DNA from 3 places in the Klebsiella sp. F11 genome. Region 2 is predicted to be linked to each of the others. Evidence: predicted binding sites of a transcription regulator. Region 2 holds the regulator's gene; each other region holds the start of a gene.
What was found. The regulator Fur, encoded in region 2, represses iron uptake genes when iron is present. The targets are predictions, from matches to a motif close to ATAATAATGAGAACNACTATCAA.
Positions count from the first base shown of each region.

Region 1: AC1M2H_RS06020 (TonB-dependent receptor domain-containing protein) is a predicted target of Fur. The motif match lies at 1,861-1,883, and genes of this name have one in related genera.
Region 3: AC1M2H_RS12790 (TonB-dependent siderophore receptor) is a predicted target of Fur. The motif match lies at 3,366-3,388, and genes of this name have one in related genera.

Region 1 covers NZ_CM160060.1:1,200,316-1,207,462, reverse strand. The annotation lists gene sitC (iron/manganese ABC transporter permease subunit SitC) at 1-202, shown strand, start outside; gene sitD (iron/manganese ABC transporter permease subunit SitD) at 196-1,044, shown strand; gene AC1M2H_RS06030 (nitrous oxide-stimulated promoter family protein) at 1,051-1,395, opposite strand; gene AC1M2H_RS06025 (Rdx family protein) at 1,472-1,753, opposite strand; gene AC1M2H_RS06020 (TonB-dependent receptor domain-containing protein) at 1,995-4,367, shown strand; gene AC1M2H_RS06015 (hemin-degrading factor) at 4,440-5,480, shown strand; gene AC1M2H_RS06010 (heme/hemin ABC transporter substrate-binding protein) at 5,477-6,295, shown strand; gene AC1M2H_RS06005 (FecCD family ABC transporter permease) at 6,295-7,147, shown strand, end outside.
Region 2 covers NZ_CM160060.1:3,981,816-3,988,962, forward strand. The annotation lists gene pgm (phosphoglucomutase (alpha-D-glucose-1,6-bisphosphate-dependent)) at 2-1,642, opposite strand; gene seqA (replication initiation negative regulator SeqA) at 1,676-2,224, opposite strand; gene ybfF (esterase) at 2,408-3,181, shown strand; gene ybfE (LexA regulated protein) at 3,315-3,608, shown strand; gene fldA (flavodoxin FldA) at 3,759-4,289, shown strand; gene fur (ferric iron uptake transcriptional regulator) at 4,581-5,033, shown strand; gene AC1M2H_RS19730 (ChiQ/YbfN family lipoprotein) at 5,113-5,445, opposite strand; gene chiP (chitoporin ChiP) at 5,493-6,896, opposite strand.
Region 3 covers NZ_CM160060.1:2,569,364-2,576,510, forward strand. The annotation lists gene AC1M2H_RS12775 (carbonic anhydrase) at 22-657, shown strand; partial or broken gene AC1M2H_RS12780 (SDR family oxidoreductase) at 847-1,194, opposite strand; gene AC1M2H_RS12785 (FAD-NAD(P)-binding protein) at 1,289-2,899, opposite strand; gene AC1M2H_RS12790 (TonB-dependent siderophore receptor) at 3,655-5,922, shown strand; tRNA gene AC1M2H_RS12795 (tRNA-Val) at 6,233-6,309, opposite strand; tRNA gene AC1M2H_RS12800 (tRNA-Val) at 6,313-6,389, opposite strand; tRNA gene AC1M2H_RS12805 (tRNA-Val) at 6,394-6,470, opposite strand; gene ydgU (small membrane protein YdgU) at 6,885-6,968, opposite strand; partial or broken gene asr (acid resistance repetitive basic protein Asr) at 7,038-7,147, opposite strand, start outside.

The DNA.
Region 1 (7,147 bases), 2.8 Mb from region 2:
CTTTCCGCGCCTGCTGGCGATTGCCGTCGCCATCGGCAGCCTGACCAGCTTTTTCGGCGCCTGGCTGAGCTACTATCTGGACGGCGCCACCGGCGGCATTATCGTGGTGGCCCAAACGCTGCTGTTTCTGGCGGCATTTATTTTCGCGCCAAAGCACGGCCTGCTTGCCAGCCGCCATCGCACCAGGGAGGCCTCATGCTGACCGCTCTGCTCGACCCGTTCCAGTTCCCTTTTATGATCAACGCCATGCTGGTGGCGGCTATCGTTGCCGTTCCCTGCGCGCTGCTGTCGGTGTTTTTGGTGCTTAAAGGCTGGGCGCTGATGGGCGACGCCATGAGCCACGCGGTGTTTCCCGGCGTGGTGGTGGCGTACATCGTCGGCATTCCGTTCGCCATCGGCGCCTTTATTGCCGGGCTGTTCTGCGCCATTGCCACCGGCTATCTTGATGACAACAGCCGCATCAAGCGCGATACGATTATGGGGATCGTCTTTTCCGGCATGTTTGGCGCCGGCCTGGTGCTGTACGTCGCCATTCAGTCCGAGGTCCATCTCGACCATATTCTGTTCGGCGATATGCTGGGCATCTCCGCCAGCGATATCGCGCAAACCTCGCTAATCGCGCTGGCTATTGCGCTGATTATTGGGCTGAAGTGGCGCGATTTTCTGCTGCACGCCTTCGACCCACATCAGGCTAAGGCCAGCGGCCTCCGCTGCGGGCTGCTGCACTATGGGCTGCTGTGCATGATTGCGCTGACGATCGTCGCGACGCTGAAAGCGGTGGGGATTATTCTGTCGATTTCGCTGCTGATCGCCCCGGGCGCTATCGCCCTGCTGCTGACCCGGCGTTTTATCAGCGCCCTGCTGCTGGCTGTGGCGCTCGCCGTGGGCTGTTCGTTGGGCGGCGTCTGGCTGTCGTTCTATCTCGATAGCGCCCCGGCGCCCACCATCGTGGTGCTGTTCACCGCGCTGTTCGTCATGACGTTCGTTTATACGACGATGCGCGATAGCCGGACGCAGGCCGAATCCGCGGAGGCCGAGAGCTAGCGCCGGCTATTTTTTAGGCCGGTACTTTTCCGGCAGCTCGGGGACCGGCCGCTTATCGTCAATCAGATGACGGATGGTTAATATCGGGTGGCGCCAGAGCATTCGCGGCCCCGCCCAGCGCATGATCTGCTTCATCTCTTCGCGTCTTGCCGGCTGATAGCAGTGCACCGGGCACTGCTTGCAGGCCGGCTTTTCTTCACCAAACACGCATTTATCCAGCCGCTTATCGGCATAGGCATTGAGCGCCTGATAGTGCTCCGCGTCGGCGAGGGCATCCGGACAGCGGCGCTGATAGAGCGAAATCATCCTGCTGATGGTCTCTTTTTCGCGATCGATACGTTTACCCGCCATAGCCTGCCCTCGGCAACAAAGATGCACCTATAATACACCTTCAGACGGCGCGGCGCAGCCGCTTACTCCCTGAGGATTAGGCCGGTTTATCCACGTGTCCCAGCGATTTTTCCGGGAAGCAGACGTCGCGCACCCGCCGCTTAAGCTCCGCCGCATCGGGGAAGCCCTCATCCTGCTTGCGATCCCAGATTTGCACATCGTCCACGCTGATGGTGAATATTCCCCCGGTTCCCGGCACCAGCGTGACCGAGGCGATATCGGTGCTGAAGGTGTGCAGCAGCTCCTGCGCCATCCAGCTGGCGCGCAGCATCCAGTTACACTGGGAGCAGTAGGTGATGGTAATGGCGCGTTTAGTCATTGTTGTCCTCAATAATCCTTACCCAAATGATCAGGTACGTTAATCGTTAAGCCGAATTGTAATCAACTTTATGGATAAAATGTGGAGATATAATGAATTGGTTGCAAATGGAAATACTTATCATTAGTATTAGCAGGATCACAGGGAAGGAATTCGCCAGCAAAGGGAAATCACGGGGTGAATCGACCAATCTGGAAGTAACGCGTGGGCCAATACTAATAATTATCAAGGCGTGGCTACTATGTACAAATCCACTCAGTCAACGGCATGGTTTAAAAAAAGCCTGCTGGTGACTTCTTTGCTCGCAGCAATTTATCAGACCACCGCCGGGGCGGCTGACAGCACCAATAAAAACCTTACCAGCGATGCATCATCCGATGATAGCTCGGAGGTGATGACCGTGACCGCACCGGCTCCCGTGCTGAAAGCAGGCAGCGAACACTCCATTAGCGCTCAGGATCTGCAGGACAAAGGCGCCAAAGATTTCGGCTCCATCATGCGCTATGAGCCGCTGATTGGCGCCACCGGCGCCAGCGGCGGATCGGGCAACGGCAAAAGCGGCTTCGACCGCGGCGGCTACACCGGCTACAACATTCGCGGCATGGAGAGCAACCGCGTCGGTATCGACGTCGACGGTATCGCCCAGCCGAACGCCACCGGACGCAGCTACGTCAGCCGCGCGGGCCTCAACACCTTCGGCATCGGCCGCGACTACATTGACCCGTACATGTACGGCAGCATTGATATTCAGTCCGGCGCCACCTCCACCGAAACGGCCAACAGCTCCATCGGCGGTAACGTCTCTTTCCGTCCGAAATCTGCCGATGACTACCTGCGTCCGGGCAAAACCAGCGCCTTCGGCTACCAGAGCGGCTACGACTCCGCCGACCGCAGCTGGCACAACGGCGTCACCATCGCCGGCGGCGATGAGACCCTGCGCGGGATCTTCGTCTACAGCCGTCGCGACGGTCAGGAAACGGAAAATAACAGCGGAACGATCGATTCATACCCGGCCAACTGGCACTCCGACGCCTTTATGACTTCCGGGATCTGGCAGCCAAATGAAGAGCACAAGCTGACCGGCACCTTCGATTACTACCATAAAACCAACCATACGCATTACGACACCTGGGACTCCAGCGGCAGCAGCGTTATCGGCACCGCCAACCAGACCAGCCAGACGCGTCGCTGGGGCCTGAGCCTGAAAGACGACTGGACGCCGATGAACGACTATATCGATAGCATGTCGACTAAGGTCTACTACCAGCATACCGAGGCCCATGACTGGACCTATATGCCGGATAGCACCACCCTGGCAATGGAGACCGTGAACTCGAACTTTGACACCGACACCTGGGGGTTCCAGACCGCGCTGGCCAAATCCGTGGGCCGTCATGACCTGAGCGGCGGCCTCAACGCCAGCACCAGCAAAACCCAGCGTCCGTTCAGCCAGTCCCCGGTGCCGAGCGTCTACAGCGCGATCATGCAGCCGGAAGCGGATAGCCGCGGCTACGTCATCGCCGGCTTCGTGCAGGATAAGATTAACTTCGATCTAGACAGCCATAACTTCGCCGTGATCCCGGGCATTCGCGTAGTGCACCAATCTACCAAGCCTGAGAACCTCTCGGATCTGACCACCAACAGCAGCGTGCTGACCGGCTCCGCCGTCTCGACGCTGTACGGTAAGAACTCCGATACCCAGGCGCTGCCGTCGCTGACCCTGCAGTACGAGATGACTCCGCGCCTGATGACCTACCTGCAGTACCAGCGCGGCGCGCAGTTCCCGAACGCCAGCCAGCTGTACGGCTCATGGAACCTCGGTTCCAGCTATGCCGGACGGGCGCAGTACGCGCTGATCGGCAACACCGATCTGAAAACCGAAACCAGCGATAACTTCGAGTGGGGGATGAAGGGCGAGGTGACGGAAGGCATCACCATGCGCACCGCGCTGTTCTACAACAGCTATAAAAACTTTATCGCTTATAGCCGCTATACCCGCTCCGGCAACCCGGATCACTTCACCAACGTGCCGTCAAATATCTACACCATTTACCAGGCGGAAAACCGCGATAAGGCCTATATCTACGGCGGCGAAATCAGCGCCAAATTTAACTTTGGCACCTGGTTTGAAGAGGTTAACGGCCTGAGCGCCACCCTCGCCTACGGCTATAGCGAAGGGAAATCGAAGTCCAGCTATAACGGCGACAAGTACGTTGACCTCGATAGCGTCGCGCCAATGAAGGCTATCGTCGGCGTGGCGTGGGACGACCCGGCAAAAGTGTACGGTACCGCGCTGACCGCGACCTTTGTTAAGGGCAAACGTGCCAGCACCACCAACCGCGAAAGCTATACCAACACCGGCTCGGCGATCACAGATTCCACCAGCGAATATATGCGCGTGCCCGGCTACGGCATGCTCGACTGGACCGCTTACTGGCAGGTGGCGAAGAACGTGCGCCTGAACGGCGGGATTTACAACATTACCGATCGTAAATACTGGGATTACCTGAGCAGCCGTAATATTGAGACATCGACCAACCAGGATGCCAACGACAAAGCGCTGGCGACGATGCCTGGCCGTACCTGGCAGCTGGGCGTGAACGTCGATTTTTGATCGGCCAGATAATAAGAAACCTGCCCCCGGCCATCGTGCCGGGGATACTCATCGTAGAGAAGGATGTGAATTATGCGAGACGCTCAACATCAACATGCCCCGCTGTGGCAGCGCTATCTGACCACTAAAGCGCAATCTTCCGCCAAATACGCCCGCGATATCGCCGCCGAAATGGGGATTAGCGAAGCCGAACTGACCGAAGCTCGCCTCGGCTACGATGCCGTGCGTCTGCAGGACGACGCGCGCGCGATTCTGGCCGCGCTGGAAGCGGTCGGCGAAACGAAGTGCATTTGCCGCAACGAATACGCGGTACACGAGCAGGTCGGCGAATTTACCCACCAGCACCTCACCGGCCACGCCGGGCTGGTGCTCAACCCGCGGGCCCTCGACCTGCGCCTGTTTCTCAGCCAGTGGGCTAGCGCGTTCCACCTGACCGATAACGATCGTCAGAGCATTCAGTTCTTCGATCATCACGGCGACGCGCTGCTGAAGGTCTACGCCATCGAGCAAACCGATATGGTCGCCTGGGACGCGCTGATCGCTGAGCATACCCAAAACGAACCAACGCCGCTGAAAATTCGTCCGGCGGAGATCGCAAAATATGCCGATACCGTCGACGCAGCCGCGCTGGAGAGCGAATGGCGCGCGATGACCGACGTGCACCAGTTCTTCGTCCTGCTGAGAAAGCACAATCTGTCGCGCCAGCAGGCTTTCCGGGCGGTGAGCGACGACCTCGCCTGCCGCATTGAAAACGATGCCCTGCCGCGCCTGCTGGGCACCGTCCGCGAAGAGGGCAACGAAATTATGATTTTCGTCGGCAACCGCGGCTGCGTGCAAATTTTCACCGGCGCGCTCGAAAAGCTGCTGCCGATGCGCGGCTGGCTCAATATTTTCAATAGCACCTTTACGCTGCACCTGCGCGAAGACAGCGTTGATGAGGTTTGGGTGACCCGCAAGCCGACCGCTGACGGTCACGTCACCAGCGTCGAGCTGTTCGCCAAAGATGGCACGCAGATCGCCCAGCTCTTCGGCCAGCGCAGCGAAGGCCACCCGGAGCAGGAGCAGTGGCGCAGCCAGGTTGACCGTCTGACGACGGAAGGACAGACCGCATGAAGCGCTGGCTCGTACTGCTGACGGCCTTGCCGCTGTTTGCCAGCGCCGCCGCCGAGCGCATCATCACCCTCGGTGGCGACGTCACCGAAGTGGTTTACGCCCTCGATGCCCAGCAGCAGCTGGTCGCCAAAGACAGCACCAGCACCTGGCCCGCCGAGGCCCAGTCGCTGCCGGACGTTGGCTATCTGCGCCAGCTCAACGCCGAAGGGATCCTCTCGCTGCGTCCGACCCTCGTGCTGGCCAGCGCCCAGGCCCAGCCTTCGCTGGTGCTAAAAAAGGTGCAGGAAAGCAGCGTGAAGGTCATCGACGTACCGGGCGGCTACGATCTGGCGGCGATCGACAACAAGGTCGCTACGATTGCCGGGGCCTTAGGCAAACAGGCACAGGGCGATGCGCTGCTGCAGACGCTGCACCAGCAGATCGCGCAGATCCCCACCCGGCCGCTTAACAAGCGGGTGCTGTTTATTCTCAGCCACGGCGGAATGAGCACCCTGGTTGCCGGGAAGCAGACGGCGGCCGATGGCGCAATCCGCGCCGCCGGCCTGCAGAACGCGATGCAGGGCTTCGACCACTACCGCAGCATGTCCCAGGAGGGGGTGATCGCCAGCCTGCCGGACCTGGTGGTGATTTCCGCCGACGGGCTTAAGGGCATGGGAGGCGAAGCGGGCCTGTGGAAGCTCCCCGGCCTCGCGCAAACCCCGGCGGGCCGCAATAAGCAGGTGCTGGTGATTGACGATATGGCGCTGCTCGGGTTCGGCCCGCGCACGCCGCAGGCGGTGCTCGAACTGCGGCAAAAAGCGGAGCAGCTGCCCTGATGCGCGTTGCTCCCGCCCGAACGCTGTGGCTCATGCTGCTGCTGCTGGCAGGGCTGACGCTGTTCGCCACCACTCTCGGGGCGATGCGTCTGCCGCTCGCCAGCCTGTGGCCGTCCGGCGATGAAGTGCTGCGCCATATCTGGCTGACGATTCGCCTGCCCCGCGTGCTGCTGGCGCTGCTGGTGGGTGCCGCGCTGGCGCTCTCCGGCTGCGTGATGCAGGGGCTGTTTCGCAACCCGCTCGCCGACCCCGGCCTGCTGGGGATCAGCAGCGGCGCGGCGCTGGCGGTAGCCTGCTGGCTGGTGCTGCCGCTGTCGGTCCCGGTGCTGGTGGCGCTCTACACCCCGATGCTGGCGGCGTTTATCGGCAGCATGGCGGTCATGGTGGTAATTTTTATCCTCAGCCGGGCCGGCGGCGGCTCGCTGTCGCGCCTGCTGCTGGTCGGGATTGCCATCAACGCGCTGTGCGGCGCGCTGGTGGGCGTGCTGGCGTGGATAAGCAACGACACGCAGCTGCGCCAGCTTTCGCTGTGGGGAATGGGCAGCCTCGGACAGGCCGAGTGGCCTACGCTGCTGGTGGCGGCCACGCTGATGGTTCCGGCGTCAGCGGCGGTATGGCTGATGGCGACGCGCCTCAATTTACTGCAGCTCGGCGATGAAGAAGCGCACTACCTCGGGGTCAACGTCCGGGCGCTGCAGCGACTTCTGCTGCTGTGCAGCGCGCTACTGGTGGCGGCGTCGGTCGCCGTCAGCGGAGTGATCGGCTTTATTGGCCTGGTGGTTCCGCATCTGATGCGGATGTGGCTGGGGCCGGACCATCGCGGCCTGGTCCCCGGCTCGCTGCTCGCCGGCG
Region 2 (7,147 bases):
TTTAGGCGTTTTTCAGCACTTCGCTGACAATTTCTACCGCCTCTTTCTCAATCTGCTTGCGATGCTCTTCGCCGAGGAAGCTTTCGCAGTAGATCTTGTAGGCGTCTTCCGTGCCTGACGGACGAGCGGCAAACCAGCCGTTATCGGTCATCACTTTCAGACCGCCGATCGACGCGCCGTTGCCAGGCGCGGCGGTCAGGCGAGCGGTGATCGGATCGCCCGCCAGCGTGCTTGCGCTGACCATCTCCGGCGACAGCTTCGACAGCGCCGCTTTTTGCGCGGAAGTTGCCGATGCCTGCAGGCGGTTATAGCTCGGCGCGCCGAAGCGTGCGGCCAGCTCATCGTAGTGCTGCTGCGGGTTTTTGCCGGTGACGGCGGTGATTTCCGCGGCCAGCAGGCACATGATGATACCGTCTTTGTCGGTGGACCACGGCGTGCCGTCAAAACGCAGGAACGAAGCGCCCGCGCTCTCTTCACCGCCGAAGCCAAAGCTGCCGTCAAACAGGCCGTCAACGAACCACTTAAAGCCAACCGGCACTTCCACCAGCTTACGGCCGAGGTCACCGACCACGCGGTCGATCATCGCCGAGGAGACCAGCGTTTTGCCGACGGCAACCTCTTTACCCCACTGCGGACGGTGCTGGAACAGATAGTTAATCGCCACCGCCAGATAGTGGTTCGGGTTCATCAGCCCGGCCGGGGTCACGATGCCGTGACGGTCGTAATCCGGATCGTTGGCGAAGGCCAGATCGAACTTATCGCGCAGCGCCAGCAGGCCGGCCATCGCGCACTCGGACGAGCAGTCCATACGGATGGCGCCGTCTTTATCCAGGTGCATAAAGCGGAAGGTTTGATCGACGTGATCGTTAACGATGGTCAGATCCAGCTTGTAATGCTCGGCGATACGCTTCCAGTATTCAATCCCGGAGCCGCCCAGCGGATCGACGCCAAGCTTGAGGCCCGCTTTTTGAATCGCCGCCATATCGACGATATCCGCCAGCCCTTCAATAAACGGCTGAACCAGATCCTGCTTTTTGACGTGGCCAGAAGCCAGAGCCGCATCGAGGGAGATGCGCTTCACGCCCTGCAGGCCGGAAGCCAGCAGCTCGTTAGCCCGGTTCTCCACCACTTTGGTGACGTTGGTATCAGCCGGACCGCCGTTCGGCGGGTTGTACTTGATACCGCCATCTTCCGGCGGGTTATGCGACGGCGTAATCACGATACCGTCCGCCAGCGGACCACCTTTTTTGTTGTGCACCAGAATGGCGTTGGAAATCGCCGGCGTCGGAGTGAAGCCGTTGTTTTCCTGCACGATCACATCAACACCGTTAGCGGCCAGCACTTCCAAAACGGAAATAAAGGCCGGCTCGGAGAGCGCATGGGTATCCTTACCGACGTAGCAAGGACCGGTAATACCGTTCTTCGCGCGATCTTCCGCAATCGCCTGAGCAATCGCCAGGATATGCTGCTCGTTGAAGTTATGGCGACCCGCGCTGCCGCGATGGCCAGAGGTCCCGAACTTCACCGCATGCTCCGCGTTGCCTGCTTCCGGCTGCAGTACATAGTACTGGGCAGTCAGCTGGGCGACGTTAATCAAATCACTCTGTTGTGCAGGCTGCCCCGCACGCTTATCGATTGCCATTGCCTGATCCTTCTGATGCAAGGGTGAATAAAGCTAGATCGTGCCGCAAACCTTCTCAATCAACTCCGTGGGGAATTGCATTGACTGCATGATATGTTCAATCATACTGCATTTACGGCCAGTATTGGTATTGGTAATCACCCACCACGGCGTGCCGGGTACCTGCTTAGGTTTGGTCTGATTGCCGCTTTTCAGCAGAACGCGGGCGTCTTCAGCGAAATAGGTACGCGTACGTCCGTGCAGTGATTCGGTGGCCGCAGCAAACGCTTTGCCGTCCAGCGAGTAGAGCGTCGTTAGCACCAGCATAAAACGGTTTACCGCGCGCTTTTGATCGGCGTATTCATCAGATAACAGCAGCTCGCGCATCGCGCGAACCTTATCTTTCACCGGGTTGGCAGGCTTGACCTCAACGGCAGCGGTCGGAGCCTGCGCCGGCGCGGCTTTCGCGACGGCGGTGGCGGTCTGGGAAGCGGCGGAAAATTTCAGCATGCGCCGTAAAATGTCGGATGCACTCTCACCAATATGCTGGGTGTGGCTGGCAATATAGCGATAGAGATCATCATCAACTTCAATTGTTTTCATCTTAATCCAGTGCGATATCTTTTTCTGAATACAAGTTGTCAGGATTATAAGGACAAATCCTAACCGCGGATAGCGTCAAACCAGGATGGCGGTAAAACTCAGATAGCTCTGGGTCTTGCAGCCGGATGGCAGAATGTCCAACATAATACCCTAACCCGACGGAGCGAAAAAAAGAACTTTGCCATGAAATTAAATAGCCGCGCGCAATCTGCGCAAAATCCGCACAATAATTCCCCGGTGGTCCTCGTTCACGGTCTGTTTGGCAGCCTTGATAACCTGGGGATCCTCGCGCGCGACCTGGTTGCCGACTACGATATCCTGCAGGTCGATATGCGCAATCACGGTCTTTCCCCGCGCGATCCGCAGATGACCTACGCCGCTATGGCGCAGGATCTGCTCGACACCCTTGACGATCTGCAGTTGGAAAAAGCGACCTTTATTGGCCACTCAATGGGCGGTAAAGCGGTGATGGCGCTAAGCGCCCTGGCCCCGGAGCGCATCGACGGCCTGGTGGCTATCGATATCGCGCCGGTGGATTATCACGTCCGCCGCCATGACGAAATCTTTGCCGCCATCAACGCCGTGACCGCCACCGGCGCCGCGACCCGTCAGCAGGCGGCGGCAATCATGCGCCAGCATCTGCAGGAAGAGGGGGTGATTCAGTTTCTGCTGAAGTCCTTCGTTGACGGCCAGTGGCGGTTTAACGTGCCGGTCCTGTGGGATCAATATAGCCATATCGTTGGCTGGCAGCCGGTTCCCGCCTGGCCGCATCCGGCCCTGTTTATCCCGGGCGGCAACTCTCCCTACGTGACCGACGAGTATCGCGACGCGCTGCTGGCGCAGTTCCCCCAGGCCCGCGCGCACGTGATTGCCGGCGCGGGCCATTGGGTCCATGCGGAGAAACCGGAAGCGGTATTGCGCGCCATTCGCCGATATCTCTCCTCTTTAGCGGCATAACTGGCTAAAAACTGCCCGACCGCGCCGCAGAATGCCCGCGGTCGTTGGCGCAGCGGTTCGCCTGATGTATTATGGCGCGCTATCTGTGTCGGCAATGGCCCGACAACTCGTTTCCCCGAAGTCACTCTGAATCATGGCAAAAGAACAAACGGACCGTACGACATTAGATTTGTTCGCAACCGAGCGTCGCCCGGGTAGACCAAAGACCAATCCGCTTTCGCGCGACGAACAGCTGCGCATCAATAAACGCAATCAGCTTAAACGCGACAAAGTTCGCGGCTTAAAGCGCGTGGAGCTTAAGCTCAACGCTGAAGCGGTCGATGCGCTCAATGAGCTGGCCGATGCCCGCAATATGAACCGCAGCGATCTGATTGAAGAGATGTTGATGAACCAGCTGGCAGCCCTGCATAGCCAGGGTAAAGTCTGAGAAACCGCAAAAACAGCACTTTCATGTAGCAGAGTGTGCAGTCGGGCGTGATTGCTGTTTCCGCCCCCTCCCCTGTTCTGCTATGATTGCCGTTATCTGCGGGCATTACGCCACTACCACATCATTAAGTATCAAGAGGTTATTTTACTCATGGCAATCATCGGCATCTTTTTTGGCAGCGACACCGGCAACACCGAAAATATTGCAAAAATGATCCAAAAGCAGCTTGGTAAAGACGTTGCTGATGTTCACGACATTGCCAAAAGCAGCAAAGAAGATCTGCAGGCTCATGACATTCTGCTGCTGGGCATCCCGACCTGGTACTACGGTGAAGCGCAGTGTGACTGGGACGATTTCTTCCCGACGCTGGAAGAGGTCGATTTCAACGGTAAGCTGGTCGCCCTGTTTGGCTGCGGTGACCAGGAAGACTACGCTGAATACTTCTGTGACGCGCTGGGTACCATTCGCGATATCATCGAACCGCGCGGCGCAACCATCGTCGGCCACTGGCCAACCGCGGGCTACCATTTCGAAGCCTCTAAAGGTCTCGCCGATGACGACCATTTCGTCGGTCTGGCTATCGATGAAGACCGTCAGCCTGAGCTGACCAACGAGCGCGTAGAGAAATGGGTTAAGCAGGTTTCTGAAGAACTGCACCTCGAAGAAATCAAAAACGCCTGATCGTTAACGGCGCTATCTTGGGATATCGCCGTATTAATAGGTAAAAGCAATAAAACTAATAGCTACAAGTTTTTAACTTTTAATCACATATCTGTACAATGTCCTCTGATTTAACGAGGAGACGTGACGCAGTTTGTAGCCTGTGCCTCGTTTTTGACAGCATACAAGGCTCGATGCTTGCGGTTTTCATTTCATCATGGCAGTTCTATAATGAGACGCGTTACATCGGGTGATTCTCTGTATTACTTCCGCTAATGGAAGTAGATCGTTTAGCAACAGGACAGATTCCGCATGACTGACAACAATACCGCATTGAAGAAGGCTGGCCTGAAAGTCACACTTCCACGATTAAAAATTCTGGAAGTGCTGCAGGGGCCGGATAACCATCACGTCAGCGCGGAAGATTTATACAAACGCCTGATCGACATGGGTGAAGAGATCGGTCTGGCTACCGTTTATCGCGTACTGAACCAGTTTGATGATGCCGGCATTGTTACCCGCCATAACTTTGAAGGCGGTAAATCCGTTTTCGAGCTGACGCAGCAGCATCATCACGATCATCTGATTTGCCTCGATTGCGGCAAAGTGATTGAGTTCAGCGATGACTCCATCGAAGCGCGTCAGCGTGAAATTGCCCACCGTCACGGCATCCGCCTGACCAACCACAGCCTGTACCTGTACGGCCACTGTGCGGAAGGCGATTGCCGCGAAGATGAACACGCGCATGATCCGCTGGAAAAATAATTTCCCGCAGCGTAAGCAGCAAAAAGCCAACCCGAAGGTTGGCTTTTTTTATGCCCACAAATAGGAAGTACGGGGGAAATCAGGGCCGGGTATTGTTGCGGCGGATCTCTTTCCAGATCTGGTCGCAGCGGGCCTTCACCGCCTGATCGTTGCCGGTGCGGGTCGCCTGGATACACTGCTGATAATCCAGCACGCGCACGCTTTCCTGCGTGGCGAACTGCTGATGCTGCTTATCCTCTTTAAGAACGTTCAGCACGCTCTGGCAGGCCTGAACTTTATCCGGATTCCCTTCCGCCGTATTGATACAGGCGCTATAGGCATCCTTCAGTTTACTGTCTTCTTTTGGCGCCGGTGACTGCGTACAGGCCACCAGGCCCGATGCCAGCATGGCGATGAGCAATAGCTTTTTCATAATCAACCTCACGGACTGGCGGCAGGCTTACGCCCGCCGCTGCGGCATCAGAAAATAGTGAACGGGGCAATAACCATAAACTTCACGTCGCGCTCATCCTGGAAGATGTTGCCGTAGCCGCCGCTCCAGCTTGGAATATCGGAGTGGTTGTCGTATTGGGTGAAGTGGAGCTTGAACAGCGTGCCCTTCGCCCGGCCGTCCTGTACGGTATACATGGCATCGAGGCTGTAGGCCGACTCTTCCAGACGCTTATCCGCGTTGTAGTAGGCATCTGGCGTCGCCATTTTGCCCGGCTTCGCATCCCATGCGTAAACGTAAGACGCGCCAAACGCCCAGCCCGGCATATTCCAGTTTTTCATGTCATACATGGCGCCGAAGAACACCGCTTTTTCGCCGTTGGCGTTGAAGTCGGAGCGGTTATCCCACCACACGTCCAGGCGGCCGTTAGAGGATGCGTAGGTTGGAGTCATACGCTGCAGGAAGTAGCCCTGCTGGCCCTCGGCCTTAACCCAGGTGCCTTCCAGACGCAGGTCCAGCACGTCGGCAACCTTGTAGCCGAAGGTCAGCGCCTGCAGCCAGGCGGTGCCGTCATAAATATCGTTCACGCCGCCGTTGCTGACCTTATCGCGGGTGCCGTAGAACTGATAGCTGGTGTTTAACGGGGTGCCGGCAACGTCAAATTTATAGCTGGCCTTGGCAAAATATTGGTCGATATAGCCCTGAGCCTGGCCAAACGCGGCCTCCAGCACGAGGTCATTTTTAAAATCATATTTGGCGCCCAGAGAGTGCAGATAATCGACTTTGGTCTTCTTATCGTTCTGGTAGAAATCATCCATCTCGATATGCCACGGCGCTTTATATTCGTTGGTCCACATGTAGGAGAAACTCAGCGCGCCGGCGTCGCCGTAATCAAAGTTGGCTCCGGCTTCGGCACCTTGATAAGTGCCCGGCATAAAGCTCCAGTGCGGGGCCAGCAGCGTTTGCCCGGTTGGCTGAATATAGCCAGCGCGCGCCCACGCCGGGCCAAACTTAAATTTCGCCGCCGCTTTGTAGAGGCTAATTCCGCTCTTATCGCCGGAGTAATCTTCGTCGTAGGCTTTATTTCTTGAGGAGAAGGCAATTTCGTTGGGGTGGCCGCTTTCGCTGCTTTCCGCCATTTCAATGGCGGTAAAGGCCGCCACGTCAATACCAAACATATCGGCAGCGTAGCCGGACTGGAAATCCAGGTTGGAGTTCCAGGTTGAATGCGAAAGGTTGGTTTTGTACTTATCGCCGTCGGTGACGTCTTTACGGTCGCGCTCGCGCTGCCAGTAATAGATACCGCCGGTTAATGTGGAATCATCAATAAAACCTGCTGCGCTGGCCTGCGGAACAACGATCCAGCTCGACATCGCGGTGACGGCGGCAATAGCCAGCGCCAGCGTACTACGTTTGCCACTAAACGTACGCATGTGCATATCCTCTTTGACGTTTTAAAACGCGGAGCCAAAGGCAAGCCGCGAAAAATAAATAAGACTGCTAAAAAGCGGGGCGGTAAAAGTTCGCATATCCGCTATGGATAGACTATTTTTCGTGACGCGAATTATCAATCTCTTTCGCCGACCAAAGCTTAAGATTATGACAAAGCGCACATAATCTATGTCTGTTTGTTACAGCCTTATATTTCGTACATTTAGCGCGGAAGTATTTGCAAAATCAGGAT
Region 3 (7,147 bases), 1.4 Mb from region 2:
ACAGAGAAAAGAGACACTGCTATGCAACATATCATTGAGGGTTTCCTCAACTTCCAAAAAGAGATCTTCCCCCAGCGTAAAGAGCTCTTCCGCAGCCTGGCGTCCAGCCAGAATCCCAAAGCGCTTTTTATCTCCTGCTCCGACAGCCGTCTGGTGCCAGAACTGGTGACCCAGCAGGAACCTGGACAGCTCTTTGTTATTCGTAATGCGGGTAATATCGTTCCCTCCTTCGGGCCGGAACCGGGCGGGGTCTCAGCCACCATCGAGTACGCGGTTGTTGCCCTCGGGGTGACCGATATCGTGATTTGCGGCCACTCTAACTGCGGCGCAATGACGGCGGTGGCAACCTGCCAGTGTCTGGACGCGATGCCGGCGGTTTCCCACTGGCTGCACTATGCCGATGCGGCGCGAGCGGTGGTAGACAGCAAAACCTGGGATAGCGAAATTGATAAAGTGAACGCGATGGTGCGCGAGAACGTTATCGCCCAGCTTAACAATATCAAAACGCACCCGTCGGTCGCCGTCGGGCTACGCGACGGCGCGCTGCGCCTGCACGGCTGGGTATATGATATTGAAAGCGGCGCGATTGGCGCCCTGGATAAAAATACCAAATCCTTCGTCTCGCTCTCTGAAAACCCTGAAGTTTTCTTCGAGTAATTCGGCGACAGGGCAGGGAAGCCCTGCATCCCGCACCGCGCCGCCATTCTCCCGATACCTGCTCTGCTACCGCCGCGCAGGTTCAATCACCCGCTGCGCGCTGTTCAAAACGAATCCCGTCCTGGCCCGACAAGGCCGAGCTCCTCGCCGCGCTGACAATGCTATCTGATCCACTTGCCGGCGGCCGACTTACAGCACGCCGTCGCCGCCGTCCGAGCACCTGACCTGGCCGGAGGTGAACGAGCAGGCGTCGGAGGCGAGCGTCACGTACAGCGGGGCGATTTCGACCGGCTGCCCCGGACGGCCGAGCGGGGTATCCGCGCCGAACTGGCGGACCTTCTCCTCCGGCTGGCCGCCGCTGGACTGCAGAACCGTCCACTAGGGGCCGGGCGCGACGGCGTTGACGCGGATCCCTTTTGGACCCAGCTGTTTGGCCAATGATTTGGTGAAGGCCACGAGGCTGGCTTTGGTCTGGGCGTAGTCAAAGAGTATCGGGCTGGGCTTAAAGGCCTGCACCGAGGAGGTGTTGATGATGGCGAGGATCGGGAAAAGGACCCCTGGCAGCCTGCGCCCGATCGCCGCTAAGGGTGGGGGCAGGCCGCCGATGCTCGCCCGAAAGCGTCAATAGCGGCTAGCTCTCGATAAACGGCAGCCTCCGCCGCGGACGCGCTGCCGGCTGCGAGGCGGCTTTGGCCATTGCCGCACCGATCTCCGCGCATACCGTGAGGCCCTGAACGAACGGACGATCGTGCATGAGATAGGGCAGCGCTCCGAATGCAATGCGTCCGCGTACGATCTGCGGTTCAAGCAGCGTGTAGTCTTCACCGACCTCGGGTATAGCGTCTCCGCCGGCAAGGATCTGCCTGCGCAACGTCGGGAATGGCAGGTCTTTGGTCTTAAGCGGCTTCTGTCCTCGGGCGTCGATAAAGACGTCAAAGGTATATCGGGACTGCCTGGCGCTAATTTCCGTCAGGTTATCCTCACTGGCGATGACGTAATCGGGTCCCAGGGGGAGAATGCTGATAACGCCCGCCTCGCGCAGCGCCAGCAGCCGGCGGATGGATTGCGACGGGATCGCCGCGTAGTTATCAATAAACACCCGGGCCAGGCCGGCGCTAAACCGTTCGCTGTCGCGCGAGTCGAGGTGAGGAACGATGGCCTGGACCGCTTCATGCAGTCTGAGGATCGCGTAGCGCCAGGCCACGGTACGTCTGTCGCGCTTGTTGCGCTCGACCTCAATGAGATTCTCCTCAGCCCACTGAAAAGGGTCATACTTCCGGCGCGCGGCGAACCAGGCATCGTGGAAGCTGTCGGCGTTTAGCGTGTTAAGCGCCATCTCCCGACTCCAGCGCGGGTCGGCGGCGTCAATTTCCTGCACCATCAGCGCGAAAACCCGATCGAGCAGCCCCGCGGATCCGGCGGCGATCTGCCGGCTAATAGCCTCGTCGCTGGCGATAGTTAAAGGCTCATAGGGGATCGGGCAGTAGAAGTCGGCTTCGGGTAGGATCCCCGAGCGGGACATCATCACTATCTCCAGCCCCTCGCTGCCGCGATCCAGCCTGAAGCTGAGCGACTGGTCCGCCGCTTCCACGAACTCTCCGTGCTGCGCGGCTACCGCCATGGCGGCATCTATACCGCTGAGCGACGTTCCCATTATGCCGACCCGACAGGGCGCGATACGCGCGCTCATTAGCCCCGACCACGGGCTCGGGTAGTGGGCGCGCGGCGTGGTATCGTCACCAGGCCAGACGTGGCCGGTGGCAATAACCGCAAGGTCAAAATGCGCCGGTTCTACGGCGTGCTGGGCGTAGAGCATCACCCCGGAGGGGGTGACGTGCAGATCTTCTACCTTGCAGGATTCGCGGACCGTGACCTCAAACCCGCGCTTGCGGGCAGTTGCAACCAGCTGCAGAAACTGGTCGCGGAAATATTCACCCAGCAGCAGGCGCGGCAGGAACTGGCGAACGTGAAGAGACGTTTTGCGTACTCCGTAGCGCGCCAGATGCCCGGCGCTTAGCCCCTGCAGCCAGTCGATATAGGTCGAGAAAATAGGCGGGATTTCAATGCTGGCAATGTTCGCCAGCATCATCCGCGCGGTGTCGTGCTGGCTGTAGGGCATCCCGACGCCGGCCCGATCGGCCTGTTCATAGATAGAGATGGCCAGCGGTGCCGCGCTCTGTAACAGCGCGTGAAACGTATAGATCCCCGTCGGCCCCGCGCCGATAATCGCAATTTTCTTCATTGATATGGGCTCGTTATTTTAGGCGCAGCCATCCGTTAGCGGGCTGCCGCTGAAGGTGTCCCTAAGGGCGCTACCCGAAGTATAAACGAGGGATGGCTGGGCAGTGGTAAAGTGCCTGTTTCTGATAGCGCATGGTTGGCTGAAGCTGCTGGGAGCGCCATTTCATTCAAGGGGATTAAAGTCATTTTTTGTTGATGCTGCCCGATAAGCCGGTACCAGGTACCGCATATTATCGAGAGTACGGGCGTGAATAATAACCGGCACGGCATTTTTATTGCAAAGTTTTCTTGCAATAATAAAGGCGTGTCGACTTTAACAATTGTGGGGATATTATGATTAAATTGTGCTTATTTAATGTAGATGTGATTCATTTATTTTAATGAGTTTAAAATGTAAATATTTATTTTATATATGGTTGATTTTATTGAATTATTTAAACATAAAAATCCGTTGATTAATTATCAGCTTGATAATGAATCTCATTTTTAATAACGTAGAGCGGCACAATAATCCAATTGGCTGCCGATAGGAATACGCTATCAAAGAATAGCGTGGCGCGTTTATTTCTTCATTTTTCCAGAGCGGATTTTTTTTTCGGTGCAAATGGCTAATTAATATCCCGATATGACATCGGGGGGCTTTGCTTACGCCAAAACCAGAGAAGATGTTCTGTGTCTGGAGGTCGCTGCCGGTGTTTATCTGACGAATGAAGAAGGCGTGCCCCGAAGGCAATAAAAGAAAACAGGGCATATTCCATGAAACATTATTCACACTACTCGCTGGCCGTGCTGATTCATATGGCTATCTGGGGAGTGGGGTTGCCGGCGCAGGCCGCTGACGACAGCACTCCAGACGAAACGAAGAAATCCGCTGCGGCAACCGCAGCGGAGAATCAAGACGAAACGATGGTCGTTACCGCGGCCGCGCAGACCCTCCAGGCCCCCGGCGTCTCCACCATCACTGCCGATGAAATCCGCAAACATCCACCCGCCCGCGACGTCTCCGAACTGATTCGCACCCAGCCCGGCGTCAACCTGACGGGCAACTCCACCAGCGGTCAGCGCGGCAATAACCGCCAGGTCGATATTCGCGGGATGGGGCCTGAGAACACGCTGATTCTCGTTGACGGTAAACCGGTGACCAGCCGTAACTCGGTGCGCTATGGCTGGCGCGGTGACCGCGACACGCGCGGCGATACCAGCTGGGTACCGGCGGAAATGATCGATCATATTGACGTTATTCGCGGCCCGGCGGCGGCCCGCTACGGCAATGGCGCAATGGGGGGCGTGGTCAATATCGTCACTAAACCGACCAGCAGCGAGTGGCATGGTTCCTGGAATACCTATATGAACGCGCCTCAGCATCGTAAAGAGGGGGCGACGAAGCGCACGAACTTCAGCCTAAACGGTCCGCTGTCGGATGAGGTCAGCTTTAATCTATGGGGCAATCTGAGCAAGACGCAGGCCGATGCCCAGGATATTAACTCCGGCCATGAAGCGGCACGAACCGGTACCTATGCGGGATCCTATCCCGCAGGGCGCGAAGGCGTTGTGAATAAAGATATCCACGGCAAGCTGCGCTGGGAGTTTGCGCCGATGCAGGCTCTGGAGTTTGAAACCGGCTACAGCCGTCAGGGCAACCTCTACGCCGGCGACACGCAGAACACCAACACCAGCACGCTGGTAAAGAGTATGTACGGCAAGGAGACCAACCGCCTCTATCGCCAGACCTATGGTGTGACCTGGACCGGCGGCTGGGATAACGGGGTGACCAGCAACAGCTACGCCCAGTATGAACATACTCGCAACTCCCGGATGAGCGAAGGGCTGGCGGGCGGAACGGAGGGTATCTTCTCCAGCAGCGAATTCTCGGATATCGACCTGTCGGACGTGCTGTTGCACAGTGAAGTGAATATTCCGTTTACCCTCGGGGTTGAGCAGAATCTGACGCTGGGCACCGAGTGGAACCAACAGCGGATGAAGGATGGCGTGTCGACCACCCAGTCTCTCTCCTATGGCTCCATCGACGGCATCTCGGCAACCGGGCGCAGTCCGTACTCCAGCGCCGAAATTTTCTCGCTGTTTACCGAAGACAATATCACTCTGGCGGATAGCACCACGCTGACGCCAGCCCTGCGCTTTGACCACCACAGTATTGTCGGTAATAACTGGAGCCCATCGCTGAACCTCTCCCAGGGGCTCTCCGATGACTGGACGCTGAAGCTGGGGATTGCCCGCGCCTATAAAGCGCCGAATCTCTACCAGCTCAACCCGAACTATATTCTGTACAGTAACGGCCAGGGCTGCTACGCCAGCAGTTCCGCCTGTTATCTGATGGGTAATAGCGATCTGAAGGCAGAAACCAGCGTCAACAAAGAGATCGGCCTTGAGTATAAGCATGAGGGTTATCAGGCGGGGCTGACCTGGTTCCGCAACGACTACCGCAATAAGATTGAATCCGGTTACTCGGCGGTAGGCACGGCCAGCAACGGCACGACCAATATTTATCAATGGGAAAACGTGCCGAAGGCGCTGGTAGAAGGGCTGGAAGGCTCGCTAAACCTGCCGGTGAGCGACACGGTCAGCTGGAGCAACAACCTGACGTGGATGCTGCAAAGCAAGAACAAAACCACCGGCGATCGCCTGTCGGTGATCCCGCAGTTCACGCTGAACTCGACCGTTAGCTGGCAGGTGCGTGACGATCTCTCTTTACAGAGCACCTTCACCTGGTATGGCCGCCAGAAACCGAAGCGCTTTAACTACAAGGGGGAGGCGGTGTCCGCAAGCGAGCTAAATGAAGTCAGTCCATACAGCATTGTTGGGCTGAGCGCGACCTGGGACGTCAATAAAAACCTGAGTCTGACCAGCGGCGTGGATAACCTGTTTGATATTCGCCACTATCGCGCCGGTAATGCGCAGACGACGGGGAACTCGACTACCGGGGCTTATCTGTATGGCGCCGGCGCGGAAACCTACAACGAGTCGGGTCGGACGTTCTATGTGAGCGTGAATACGCATTTCTAAGGCGTCATCCATCGCGGGCCGGAATACTTTGCTATTCCGGCTTTTTTTTGCCGTCAGGTAAAACGGCATAGGGAAGCTTCACGACTCGTCCGTAGCGTTTGCCGGGCGGATTGCTGGCTCTGAAAGCGCTAGCGGTCCGTGCTGCCGACGGGTCTGGTCTGGACAGAAAACTGGGACGTTGGGATATCTGGTTGATAATAGGCGTAGGGGATTAAATGGATTTAAATGCCGTGGAATAAGGGAATGTTGCGTAGGGTGAACGGCTACAGGAAGCGCTTCTTTCGAGGAAATGCACCAGATCGAGAAAATCTGGTGCGTCCGAGTGGACTCGAACCACCGACCCCCACCATGTCAAGGTGGTGCTCTAACCAACTGAGCTACGGACGCATTTGGTGCGTTTAATTGGACTCGAACCAACGACCCCCACCATGTCAAGGTGGTGCTCTAACCAACTGAGCTATAAACGCGTGATGGTGCGTTCAATTGGACTCGAACCAACGACCCCCACCATGTCAAGGTGGTGCTCTAACCAACTGAGCTATGAACGCAATGTTGTGGTGACAACGGGGACGCATATTAGCGAGCGGGAGAGGTTGTGGCAAGAGGCAAACGTCACTTTTCTTGCAGATCGCACGCGATTGCGGAAGTTTTACGCATATTATCTATATTTTACTGATGATAAAGGATATTTCTTGTCCAGTTTGCCCCGGCAGGCCTTATCGACAGGTCGTCGGGAGGCTTTACCTTGCCCGGAGGGGAGTCCATTGAATACCGCGACGTTCAGGCGAAGCCGTATAGTTCGAGCGCCGGGTCATACAGCCAGTTCGCGGTTATCGCCGTTGCGCCAGGGGTTGAAGCGACGCGCCGGATTGAATAATAACTATCGGCGTAACGTTTTTATATTTTTGATATGCACAAGGTCGCCGCTGCGGCCTTTTTATCATTGTGGCAGGCGTTGGCCGTTATTTAAATATCAGGCGAAGGGCGAAGAGGGCGCAGATTATCAGCAGGATCAGAATGAGCTCAAAACGATAGCGTTGCAGCATAATGCTCTCCTAAAAAAATCGGCGCTGAAGCAGCGCCGATTTATTACGAAACCAGACTCACCGGATTAATTATGCAGCCGGCTGTGCAGCAGGTTTAGCCGCAGCGTGGTGTTTAGCTTTGTGGTGTTTTTTAGCTGCCTAGGCTTTCTGGGCGGCGGCTGGTTTAGCTGCTGCTTTGT